Regions from separate parts of the Paenibacillus sp. M-152 genome, predicted to be linked through region 2. Evidence: predicted binding sites of a transcription regulator. Region 2 holds the regulator's gene; each other region holds the start of a gene.

Region 1 (3,289 bases), 920 kb from region 2:
AAACAATAACCAAGAAAATAATAATCAGTGCATAAATCAGTGTGCCGATAATACTACATACCAGTCCAGCAATGGCCATACCTCTGCCTTGCTCGCCATGACGGTTAATTTCCTTCAGGGAAAGACTGGACAAAATAATACCCACAATTCCGATAATCAACCCAAGATAGGGAATGACAACAGATAAAATCCCGAGCACCATCGAGGCAACAGCTTTACTGTTTGTAGGTGGAACTACTGGGGGCTGGTTAAATGGAGCGTTATAATCGTTCGGCTCCTGAAAAGGATCGGAAGATCGAGGCTCCTTGTACAAGTCACTCATCTGTTTAATTCAACTCCAATAATTATAATAGCAATATATAAGTTCTAGGGTACCACAATCTTACAAATCAGGACAGTACTTATTTCAATTTTTTAAATTAGAACGTTAAAAAGAAGAAGCGTAGCATCTTAGCACTTTTTGAGATAATCGGGCATACAGTACTGTACCTATTACAGATAAATTACGCTCCAAGAGAGCATCCTGCCAAGGAGGACGGAGCTATGTTATATCGTGGAACAGCCCGCAGAAAGGGCTCGTCTCACCAACGTTTACATGCAGAGACACTTCGGAAAATATCCGCCGCCATGCTGCCATTTTACAAAGCTATTGCAACCCAACGTGCTTTTGCCGTCCAATGGTCACGAGCTGTCGTTCAGGGTAATTTGGATCGGATGAAATCCCTTCTCTGCTCGGTAGCGCCATTTGCCGCCAAACAAGGCTTAGGTACGAATGGGATTGGCTACTTTGTTTCCTTTTTAGCTCAGCCGCCGATGCTCTATTACACGAACGGTACGACGATTCCCCCAGGGACGGTGCAGTTTACATTTGAGCCAAAGGTTCATCGTGCCATTGCCAAAGCCGTTTTTCCGCTGTATCGCGAATTGGCACGCAATGAATGCTTTGCTTCTGCCCTAGCCAAAGCGATCAACAGGCAAGACCAGCGTGCAGTTCATGTAATGATCCGTAGTTTAATTCCATCCTCTGCGCTAAAATCTGTAGACATTGAGGATGATGGTTTTGCATTGCTTTTTAAGTATCCCTTTAGTAAGTACCCCTATCGCAATCTACTTTTTCGAGAGTTCACTTAAAAAGGTCGCTACAAGCGCACTTGCTTAAGTTCTTCAATGAGCTCTTTTCCCATTTGTATAGCCATGTCTGTCAGCACTCGGATTTCGTCCTTGGTTGCATGATCCAAATGCGTCCCGCAGCAAATGGCGAAGTTACCCGCAAACTCTTTACGCAAGCGAACTGCAATTTCTTCAGTAATATAAAATTCCTTGTGGTTTTGCAATTGCACGGTTTGAATCGGCTCAAGCCTAGCCCCCGCAGTAATCGTCCCCAAGTGAGGCTGATCACCGCCTGATATGAGCACAACGATATCTTCCCCCATAAAATAGGCATCCAGCACAAGACGGATACGTCCGCTTTCTTTTTCCAAATGAATCATATGATCCTCTCCTGCTAAAAATATTATTGTGAAACGATTCACTTCATAGAGTACCATTCATTGTATCGCTTCCTGAACTGTTGGACAAATTTAAAAAGGCCCACAGCAGCCTCTATTAACAGTGGCTTGCTGTAGACCTTTATTGTATTCTAAAAAAACTCCCATCCTCTTACTTGCTGTTAACGGATTGTGATGTTATGCACTGCCTTACCCGTTGCGCCGTCATTATCCGTTACTGTTAGCTCCACGGTATACGTTCCGGCTGTGGTGAATTTATGCTTCACCTTGGAACCAACTGCCGTATCGCCATCACCAAAATTCCAACTGTAGCTGACGATCTCACCATCTGTATCGCGGGAAGCTTTGGCATTAAATTGTACATTTTTGTTCTTCTTGGCTGCGTCATTCGCCTGAATAATAGCTACCGGCTTTTCATTCGATGTAGGTGGATTCGGACCTGGGCCCTCTCCTCCACCATGGGTTACATACAACCTCCCCGGCGCCTCCGTCTCCACTTCATTCCCTGCTGCATCCCTTACCCGGATCACGATGACTCCGCCTTCCAGGTTCAGAGAAGATGAAGTGAGATAAGTACCTTCATAGTGGCCTGACGAAGTTTCATTTAATGGAATTTCATTACGGGCCAAAGTGGACAGGTTAAAGGGCAGCTCCACATGGAAGGATGCCTCCAAACCGGATGCACTGTCAAAAGCTACTCGTACCGGCTGTCCTGGAGTAATACGTACATCCTCAGCAGGGCTAATATTTTCAAGCTTCGGCAGCGCTGTATCGACATACACCGAGCGTGTAACAGTCGTTTCGTTTTCGGCAAGATCTTTGGCCGTTACCGTAATTTGATTTTCACCTTCATTGATAAGCAGCCGTTTATTAAAGCTACCGTCACTTCCGAATTCAGCGGGCTCGCCGTTAATCGTCAATTCGGTGAGGAACTCGTCATACACCGTACCGGTTACACTGACCACACCCGCATTTGTACGAGCTCCTTCATCAGGTGAAGTCAGGATCAGACCCGGTTTAGTCTGATCGAGCGTTACAACCACCGGCTCGGAACGATCCGTTACTTTGCCGTATACCGCCGCTTGAACACTTAGCGGATTAGCACCTGGCTGAAGATCGACCGACAAACTGAATTGACGATCCTTCACTTTCGTTGTGCCAGTCAGCTCCTTACCGTTAAAGAGCTGAATATCAGCTCCTTCTGCCGGAGAAGTTCCTGTTACGGTAATCGTTTCCTCCTGCGTATACGTAGCCTTCGTAGGAGTCGTAATCGTTGGAGCATTCACCGGATATCTGACGATAGCCCGGATCATGTAGTTCCCTTCCTCTTCAGGTGATTGGCTCCATGTGCCGCTTACACCTTGCCAGCTGCGGAGCGCATTGGGACTGTTTTCATCTGTAGCCAGACCTGGTGACTGTGTCCCTACCGCAGACTGTGTATATACGATGTAGAAATCACCTTGAACCGTCACCGGCTCTGGAAGCTGCACCGTCGTCCATTGTGTCTCATCCCGGACAGCAGTCCCGTCGAATGGACCAGCCAATAGACGCCCAGGTGCTCCTGCTGCACCGGAGGCGTCATAGATAGAATATTGGAATGCCGTTCCTCCCGGATTCGGGAAGGCAGAGTTCCAGAACAAAAGGGATGCTCCTGTCACTTGTGCCACTTCCGACTCAGGTGTCATTCTCACTGCCCATGAATTGCCTGCCGCGTTAAAGGCTCTGGCATTTTCTCCTGTACCGTCATCATAGGCAATGCCTCCTTGGAAACCGATGAAAGG
Region 2 (3,289 bases):
ACCACTTGCCAGCTTCAAGTTGCTGCCTGGATTATGTGAAACCGCCACACCTCGTTCCGCTAATAAAGCTATCTCTTCGTCGTTCAAGTGTACGCCGTGGGCAACAAGTGAAGGGCGGGAGAAAAAGCCAAGCTTATCTAAGTGTGCAACTGGACGCAAACCGTAGTCGCGTACGTTTTGCTCAACTTCGGCTATGGTCTCGGACATGTGCGTATGCAATGGTAAATCGAGATCATGTGCTGCTTGAACAAATTTCTCAATAAACGCTGGCGGGCATGTGTATGGGGCATGCGGAGACATCATCGTTGTGATACGTCCGTCTGCTTTTCCATGCCAGTTACGGGCAAAAGTCACGGCCTCAGCCAGCTTGATCCGCTGTTCTTCTTCTGAACAGAGTCCAATGGCTCCACGCATCAAACTTGCACGGATGCCCGACTCTTCAGCTACACGTGCCACCTCATCCATATGATCGTACATATCCAGGAAAGTTGTGGTTCCACCTTTCAGCATTTCCAGCACTGACAAGGATGTTCCCCAGTACACATCCGTAGATGTAAACTTGGCTTCCATAGGCCACATTTTTTCCTGAAGCCACACTTGAAGTGCCAAGTCATCTCCATACCCTCGCAGCAGAGACATCGCCGCATGACCATGAGTATTAATCAGACCAGGCAAAAACAATAACCCGTTACCGTCGATTGCTTCTGTCTCTTCCTCACCCGCAGGCAGAGTCTCGCCAATGTAAGTAATACGGCTATCCTCCACAATCATAAAACCATGGATTACCCCAGCTTCAGGTCCATTCACGGCAAAAGAACCGTTTTTAATCATCCATTTATTCACTGTCATATTGTGCTTCTTCCTTTCCGTCCTCCAGATAATAAGCGAGGCTAAGCAAATCAGTTGTAAAGTCTGTGGCATGTATCCGAATGTTAGCCGGTGCCTTGAGAATGATAGGTGCAAAGTTTAAAATCGCTCCAATTCCACTCTCAATGAGCCTATCAGCTACGTGTTGTGCCTCAAAATCAGGTACAGTAATAATCCCGATTCGAATATTTTTTTCTTTCACAGTCGCTTCCAATTCATCCATCGGCTGAACGACTAAGGTATTGATTCTGGTCCCAACCTTATCCGGGAACGCATCAAATACCGCCACAATCTTCATATTGTCTTTTAAATAAGCGTTATAGTTTGATAGGGCTTGACCCAGATTACCCGCTCCGACCAATACTACATTAATTTGCTGGTCGATTTTCAGGATATGGCGTATTTTCTCAATTAGATAAGAAACATCATAACCGATGCCCTTCCGACCAAAATCGCCAAAATAGGCAAGATCTTTACGAATTTGGGCCGGATTCAAATCTAACCTCTGTCCCAGCTCTTGAGAAGAGACCGTAGCCACCTCCCGTTTGTGCAGTGCATTCAGATAACGTAAATATACGGGTAATCTCCGTACGACAGCCTCTGAAATTTTATCTGATTTCATACTTGCTCCCCCTAATTGTAACGGACTTTAGGTGTCCGTCCGTTGTGCCTCTGTCTCCGGGGCGGATTGGAGCCATTCGGCGATGCGGGGCACCATTTGCTCCGATGGCATATGCTCCATTTTTGGTCCCGGTAACGAGTACAAAAAGTGCTTTCCATAATAGGATTCGATCACACGCGTATCGTAAACGATAACGACTCCGTGGTCACTCGCTGTACGTACCAATCGCCCAAATCCCTGTTTGAAGCGAATAACTGCTTGTGGTACAGACAGCTTCATAAATGGATTCTTCTTCTGCTGCTGGAGCAGCTCGCTTTTTGCCTCCAGTAACGGGTGATTGGGCGGTTGAAACGGCAAGCGAACGATAGCCAGACAAGTCAAAGCCTTCCCTGGAATATCGACGCCTTCCCAGAAGCTGCTCGTTCCCAGCAATACAGAAGCCTTGGCTTCCTGAAAACGACGGGTTAGCTTGCTCCGACTCCCACTGTCTACACCTTGTCCTAACACGGTAATATCGCTGGATGCTAACGCCTCTTTAAGTGGCTCATACACTTGCCGGAGCATCCGATAGGAAGTAAACAGAACAAGCATTCTCCCCCGCGTCGCCTGGGCAGTCGCTCCTAGAGAGCTAACGAGCATCTCTACAAAATGTGCATCCCCTACACTGCCCTTCACACTCGGAAAGTCTCGCGGAATGACCAGCAACACCTGATCCCTGTAATTAAAAGGTGATGGGAGCTGTGACGTCATTAATCGTCCTTGATCCGCTGCCTCCTGCAAGCCGAGTTGATCGGTCATGTACTGAAACGACTTATCTACCGATAAAGTAGCAGATGTCAGAATAATACTTCTTTTTTTGTCAAAAAACATTTCTTTCAACTGGCGGCTCACATCGACGGGCACTGCATAAAATTGCAATGATTTACTACGGAATTGCCCACTCGCTTCGAGCCAATATACGGTTGTTTCATCATCGAGTCGTATAAAGAAGCGCAAATTTTCCCTAATCCCCGCCAAATCCTTAAGCAGACCCGTGATATCTGTAATGAGACTATCCGCCGCATAATCGTCGTGTTCTTCCTTGACATCCAGCATCAGCTTGTCGCCCTTGCGCAAAATTTCACCCATCGTTACATAAAGCTGATTTTCCAACGCCGCCGCTTGATCCCACTTTGCAGGCTTGGCCGACGGTTTGAGACGCGAAGAAAATTGCCCCGTTTCACCCGGTGTGGCATCAGACCGCTCTGGCAACATACCAAACAGCTTATCGCTTAGCAGGTCCCAAGTTTCCTTAACCTCTAACACGAGTGGGTACAGCTGATCAATGGTCGAGGCCCATTCCGTCGACTTCTCATGTCCCGACTTTGCCAACTGCTGACGTAACGAAGGCAATTGTCCGTTCTTACTGTCCTTGAACAATCGAGTCAGCGTATGCACGAGTGTGAAATATTTCATATGCATGCCTAAGTGCTTACCGGCTACTTCCTCTAGATGATGTGCTTCATCAATTACCAGATGTTCATAGCTGGGCAATAGCTGGTGACTTGCTTTGACGTCGGTGAACAGCTTGGAGTGATTCGTTATAACCACATCCGCTGTTCCTGCTTCATGACGTGCACGATGATAGTAGCATTTGCGGAACCATGGGCAAGAACGACCAAGACAGGACTCGGAATCACTAGCTACTGTTTCCCAAAAATCCCCTCCACGGTTGCTCAGGTTCAGTTCCTCATCATCACCGGTTTCTGTCAGAGTCAGCCAGACAATCATTTGAGCCGCTGTAATCAAGTCTTCCTTTGG
Region 3 (3,289 bases), 160 kb from region 2:
TGACATTCAGATGATGTGCGTGGCTTCCAAAATAGCCATCCATCATCGAAACAAGGTTTGTTTTGCGTGTTTCTTCTTCTTTACCCAGTGCTTTAGGCACGATAGAGAAGGTATTCGAAATACCATCTAAGCTGTGTTCATAAGGCAATTTGGCTACGGAACTCAGAGATGCCAGAGCACCTTTTTTATCACGACCATGCATCGGGTTTGCACCTGGTGCGAACGGTTCGCCTGCTTTACGTCCATCAGGTGTTGTACCTGTTTTCTTACCATATACCACGTTGGAAGTAATAGTCAGTACTGATTGAGTAGGAACCGCATTACGATAAGCTTTATGTTTGCGGATCATGCTCATGAAGCTTTCTACCAGTTCTACAGCGATAGTATCTACGCGGTCATCGTTGTTACCGTAGCAAGGGTATTCGCCTTCGATTTCAAAGTCAACAGCAATTCCTTTTTCGTTACGAATTGGTTTAACTTTTGCATATTTAATGGCGCTCAAGGAGTCGGTAGCAACTGACAGACCCGCAATACCACAAGCCATGGTACGAAGAATATCACGGTCATGCAACGCCATTTCAATGCGTTCGTAGCTATATTTATCATGCATATAGTGAATAACATTCAAAGTGTTCATGTACAGTTTTGCCAGCCATTCCATCATAGGTTTGAAACGGCTCAACACTTCTTCGTAATCCAGCACTTCGCTTGTAATGGCTGGGAACTCAGGTCCTACTTGAACGCCGGATTTTTCATCCTTACCACCGTTAATGGCATACAGCAGAGCTTTTGCCAAGTTGGCACGAGCACCAAAGAATTGCATTTGTTTACCAATTCTCATGGCGGATACACAACAAGCAATACCATAATCATCGCCGTAGATTGGACGCATCAAATCGTCATTTTCATATTGAATGGAGCTAGTTTCAATAGAAACTTTTGCACAATATTTTTTAAAGCCCTCAGGCAGTTTTTCTGACCACAGTACAGTCAAGTTAGGCTCTGGAGCAGGTCCTAAGTTGTACAGTGTGTGCAAGAAGCGGAAGCTGTTTTTGGTAACACGAGTTTCTCCAGTGACAGACATACCACCAATGGATTCTGTTACCCAAGTTGGGTCACCACTGAACAGTTCATTGTAGTCAGGTGTACGCAGGAACTTAACAATACGCAGTTTCATAACAAAATGATCGACCAGTTCCTGAGCTTGTTCTTCGTTCATCGTACCTTCCTCAAGATCACGTTGAGTATAGATATCAAGGAATGAAGATACACGTCCCAAGGACATTGCTGCACCATTTTGTTCTTTAATCGCTGCGAGATATCCAAAATATACCCATTGGAAAGCTTCTTTTGCATTGTTAGCAGGTTTAGAAATATCAAAACCGTGCTCAGCAGCCATTTGTTTCAATTCATTCAAAGCACGAATTTGTTCAGAAATTTCTTCACGTAGACGGATTACGTCTTCTTCCATGGAATCAACTTCAAGGCTTTTCAATTGAAGTTTTTTATCTTGGATCAAGAAGTCTGCACCATACAGAGCTACGCGACGATAGTCACCGATTATACGACCACGACCATATGCATCTGGCAAACCAGTAATGATGCCAGCTTTACGAGCTGCTCTCATTTCATCAGTATAAGCGTCAAATACACCTTGGTTGTGTGTTTTACGAATATGAGTGAAAATGTCAACAATGCTTTGTGGCACTTCAAAACCATAGGCTTTGCAAGCGTCGATCATCATCCGAATTCCACCAAACGGCTGCAAAGAACGTTTGAATGGAGCATCTGTTTGTACACCGACAATTTGTTCTTTGTCCCGGTCCAAATAGCCCGGTTTATGTGAAATAATGGTGGATGGCGTATTTACGTCTACATCAAGCACGCCGCCGTTTGCCAACTCTTTTTTAGTAAGATCAGATACAATTTCCCACAATGCAGTTGTATTGGCGGTAGGACCAACCAAAAATTCTTCATTGCCAACATAAGGTGAGATATTGGTTTCAATAAAATCGTTGACGTTAACTTCTCTAGTCCATTTTCCTTTTTTAAAACCTCTCCAGCCAGATTGTTGCTCTTGTAATTCTCTCTCAATCACCGACATGTAAATCCCTCCAAATTGTTTGGTCTTCCGGACTTGTGATTTTTTTCACGTTTAAACTATTTCTTGAGCCCGGCCTTTTCACCGATGCCTTACGCTCAGTGTCGGGACCTTTCTTACACTCTTATTGTAGAATAATGATAGAGTGTAGTATGTGACATAAATCACAATATGAGTGATTTTTATCACTTTATTTTCCCTAGCTTCACGCCTATACCTTCAGCCTCGCCGCTCACCTCCCTTCCCAAACCAAGAGGCCCTCTATATAGAGAGCCTGCATTGGTATTGTATAGGAAAATGCTTTGTTACAAGCCTCTTCATACTATTATATTATTGATCAAAGCGTCCGTAGAAGGCATTGCGGTATACATCAGCCAATTCAGTAACCAGCGGCAGCTTTGGATTTGCAGTTGTACATTGATCCTCAAAAGCGCGGTCAGCCAGATAATCTACACGTGATTCAAAGTCTTTTGGATCGAATCCGAGTTGTTGGAACGATTCCTCGATACCGAGCGTTTTGTTCAACTTACGGATCGCGTCAATTAAGCTGTTAACCCCTTCTTCAGTGGTACGTGCAGGCAGTCCCAGTATGCGTGCAATTTCTGCATAGCGCTCATCTGCAACAAAGTGCGAATATTTAGGGAACGAAGCAAATTTTGTCGGTTTTTTCGCATTGTAGCGAATAACGTGCGGCAGCAAGATAGCATTCGTGCGGCCATGCGCCGTATGGTATTGTCCGCCCCATTTATGTGCAAGACTGTGGTTAATACCCAAGAATGCATTAGCAAACGCCATACCTGCAAGTGTAGAAGCATTATGCATTTTTTCGCGAGCCAACTTGTCGCCGATCAGAGCCGATTGCTCCAGGTATTGGAATACCAGTTGAATGGCTTTAATTGCCAGACCATCTGTGTAATCATTGGCCATTACAGACACGTAAGCCTCGATAGCATGTGTCAGAACGTCCATACCTGTATCGGCTACAGCTGTTTTAGGCAGCGAATATACAAACACAGGGTCAATAATTGCCACATCAGGAGTCAACTCATAGTCAGCCAGCGGATACTTCGTGTTGCCCAGGTTTTTGTCTGTAATTACTGCAAACGATGTGACTTCCGAACCTGTACCCGAGGTTGTAGGGATAGCTACAAATTGTGCTTTTTGACCCAGACGTGGGTACTTGTAAAT

Evidence for each region. Region 2 encodes Rex, which represses fermentation and respiration genes when NADH is low (regulators of the CRP and FNR family bind a similar motif). Its sites were predicted from a motif close to TTGTGAAATATTTCACAA; they were not measured.
Region 1: lpdD (prenylated flavin chaperone LpdD) is a predicted target of Rex. The motif match lies at 1,517-1,534, and genes of this name have one in related genera.
Region 3: pflB (formate C-acetyltransferase) is a predicted target of Rex. The motif match lies at 2,254-2,271, and genes of this name have one in related genera.

The regions. Positions count from the first base shown of each region.
Region 1 is NZ_CP034141.1:4,324,981-4,328,269, forward strand. Features, by position in the region: gene EGM68_RS18845 (DUF4190 domain-containing protein) at 1-322, opposite strand, end outside; gene EGM68_RS18850 (hypothetical protein) at 544-1,131, shown strand; gene lpdD (prenylated flavin chaperone LpdD) at 1,140-1,490, opposite strand; gene EGM68_RS18860 (S8 family serine peptidase) at 1,670-3,289, opposite strand, start outside.
Region 2 is NZ_CP034141.1:3,408,971-3,412,259, forward strand. Features, by position in the region: gene EGM68_RS14820 (amidohydrolase) at 1-849, opposite strand, end outside; gene EGM68_RS14825 (redox-sensing transcriptional repressor Rex) at 836-1,489, opposite strand; gene dinG (ATP-dependent DNA helicase DinG) at 1,517-3,289, opposite strand, start outside.
Region 3 is NZ_CP034141.1:3,565,215-3,568,503, forward strand. Features, by position in the region: gene pflB (formate C-acetyltransferase) at 1-2,104, opposite strand, end outside; gene adhE (bifunctional acetaldehyde-CoA/alcohol dehydrogenase) at 2,432-3,289, opposite strand, start outside.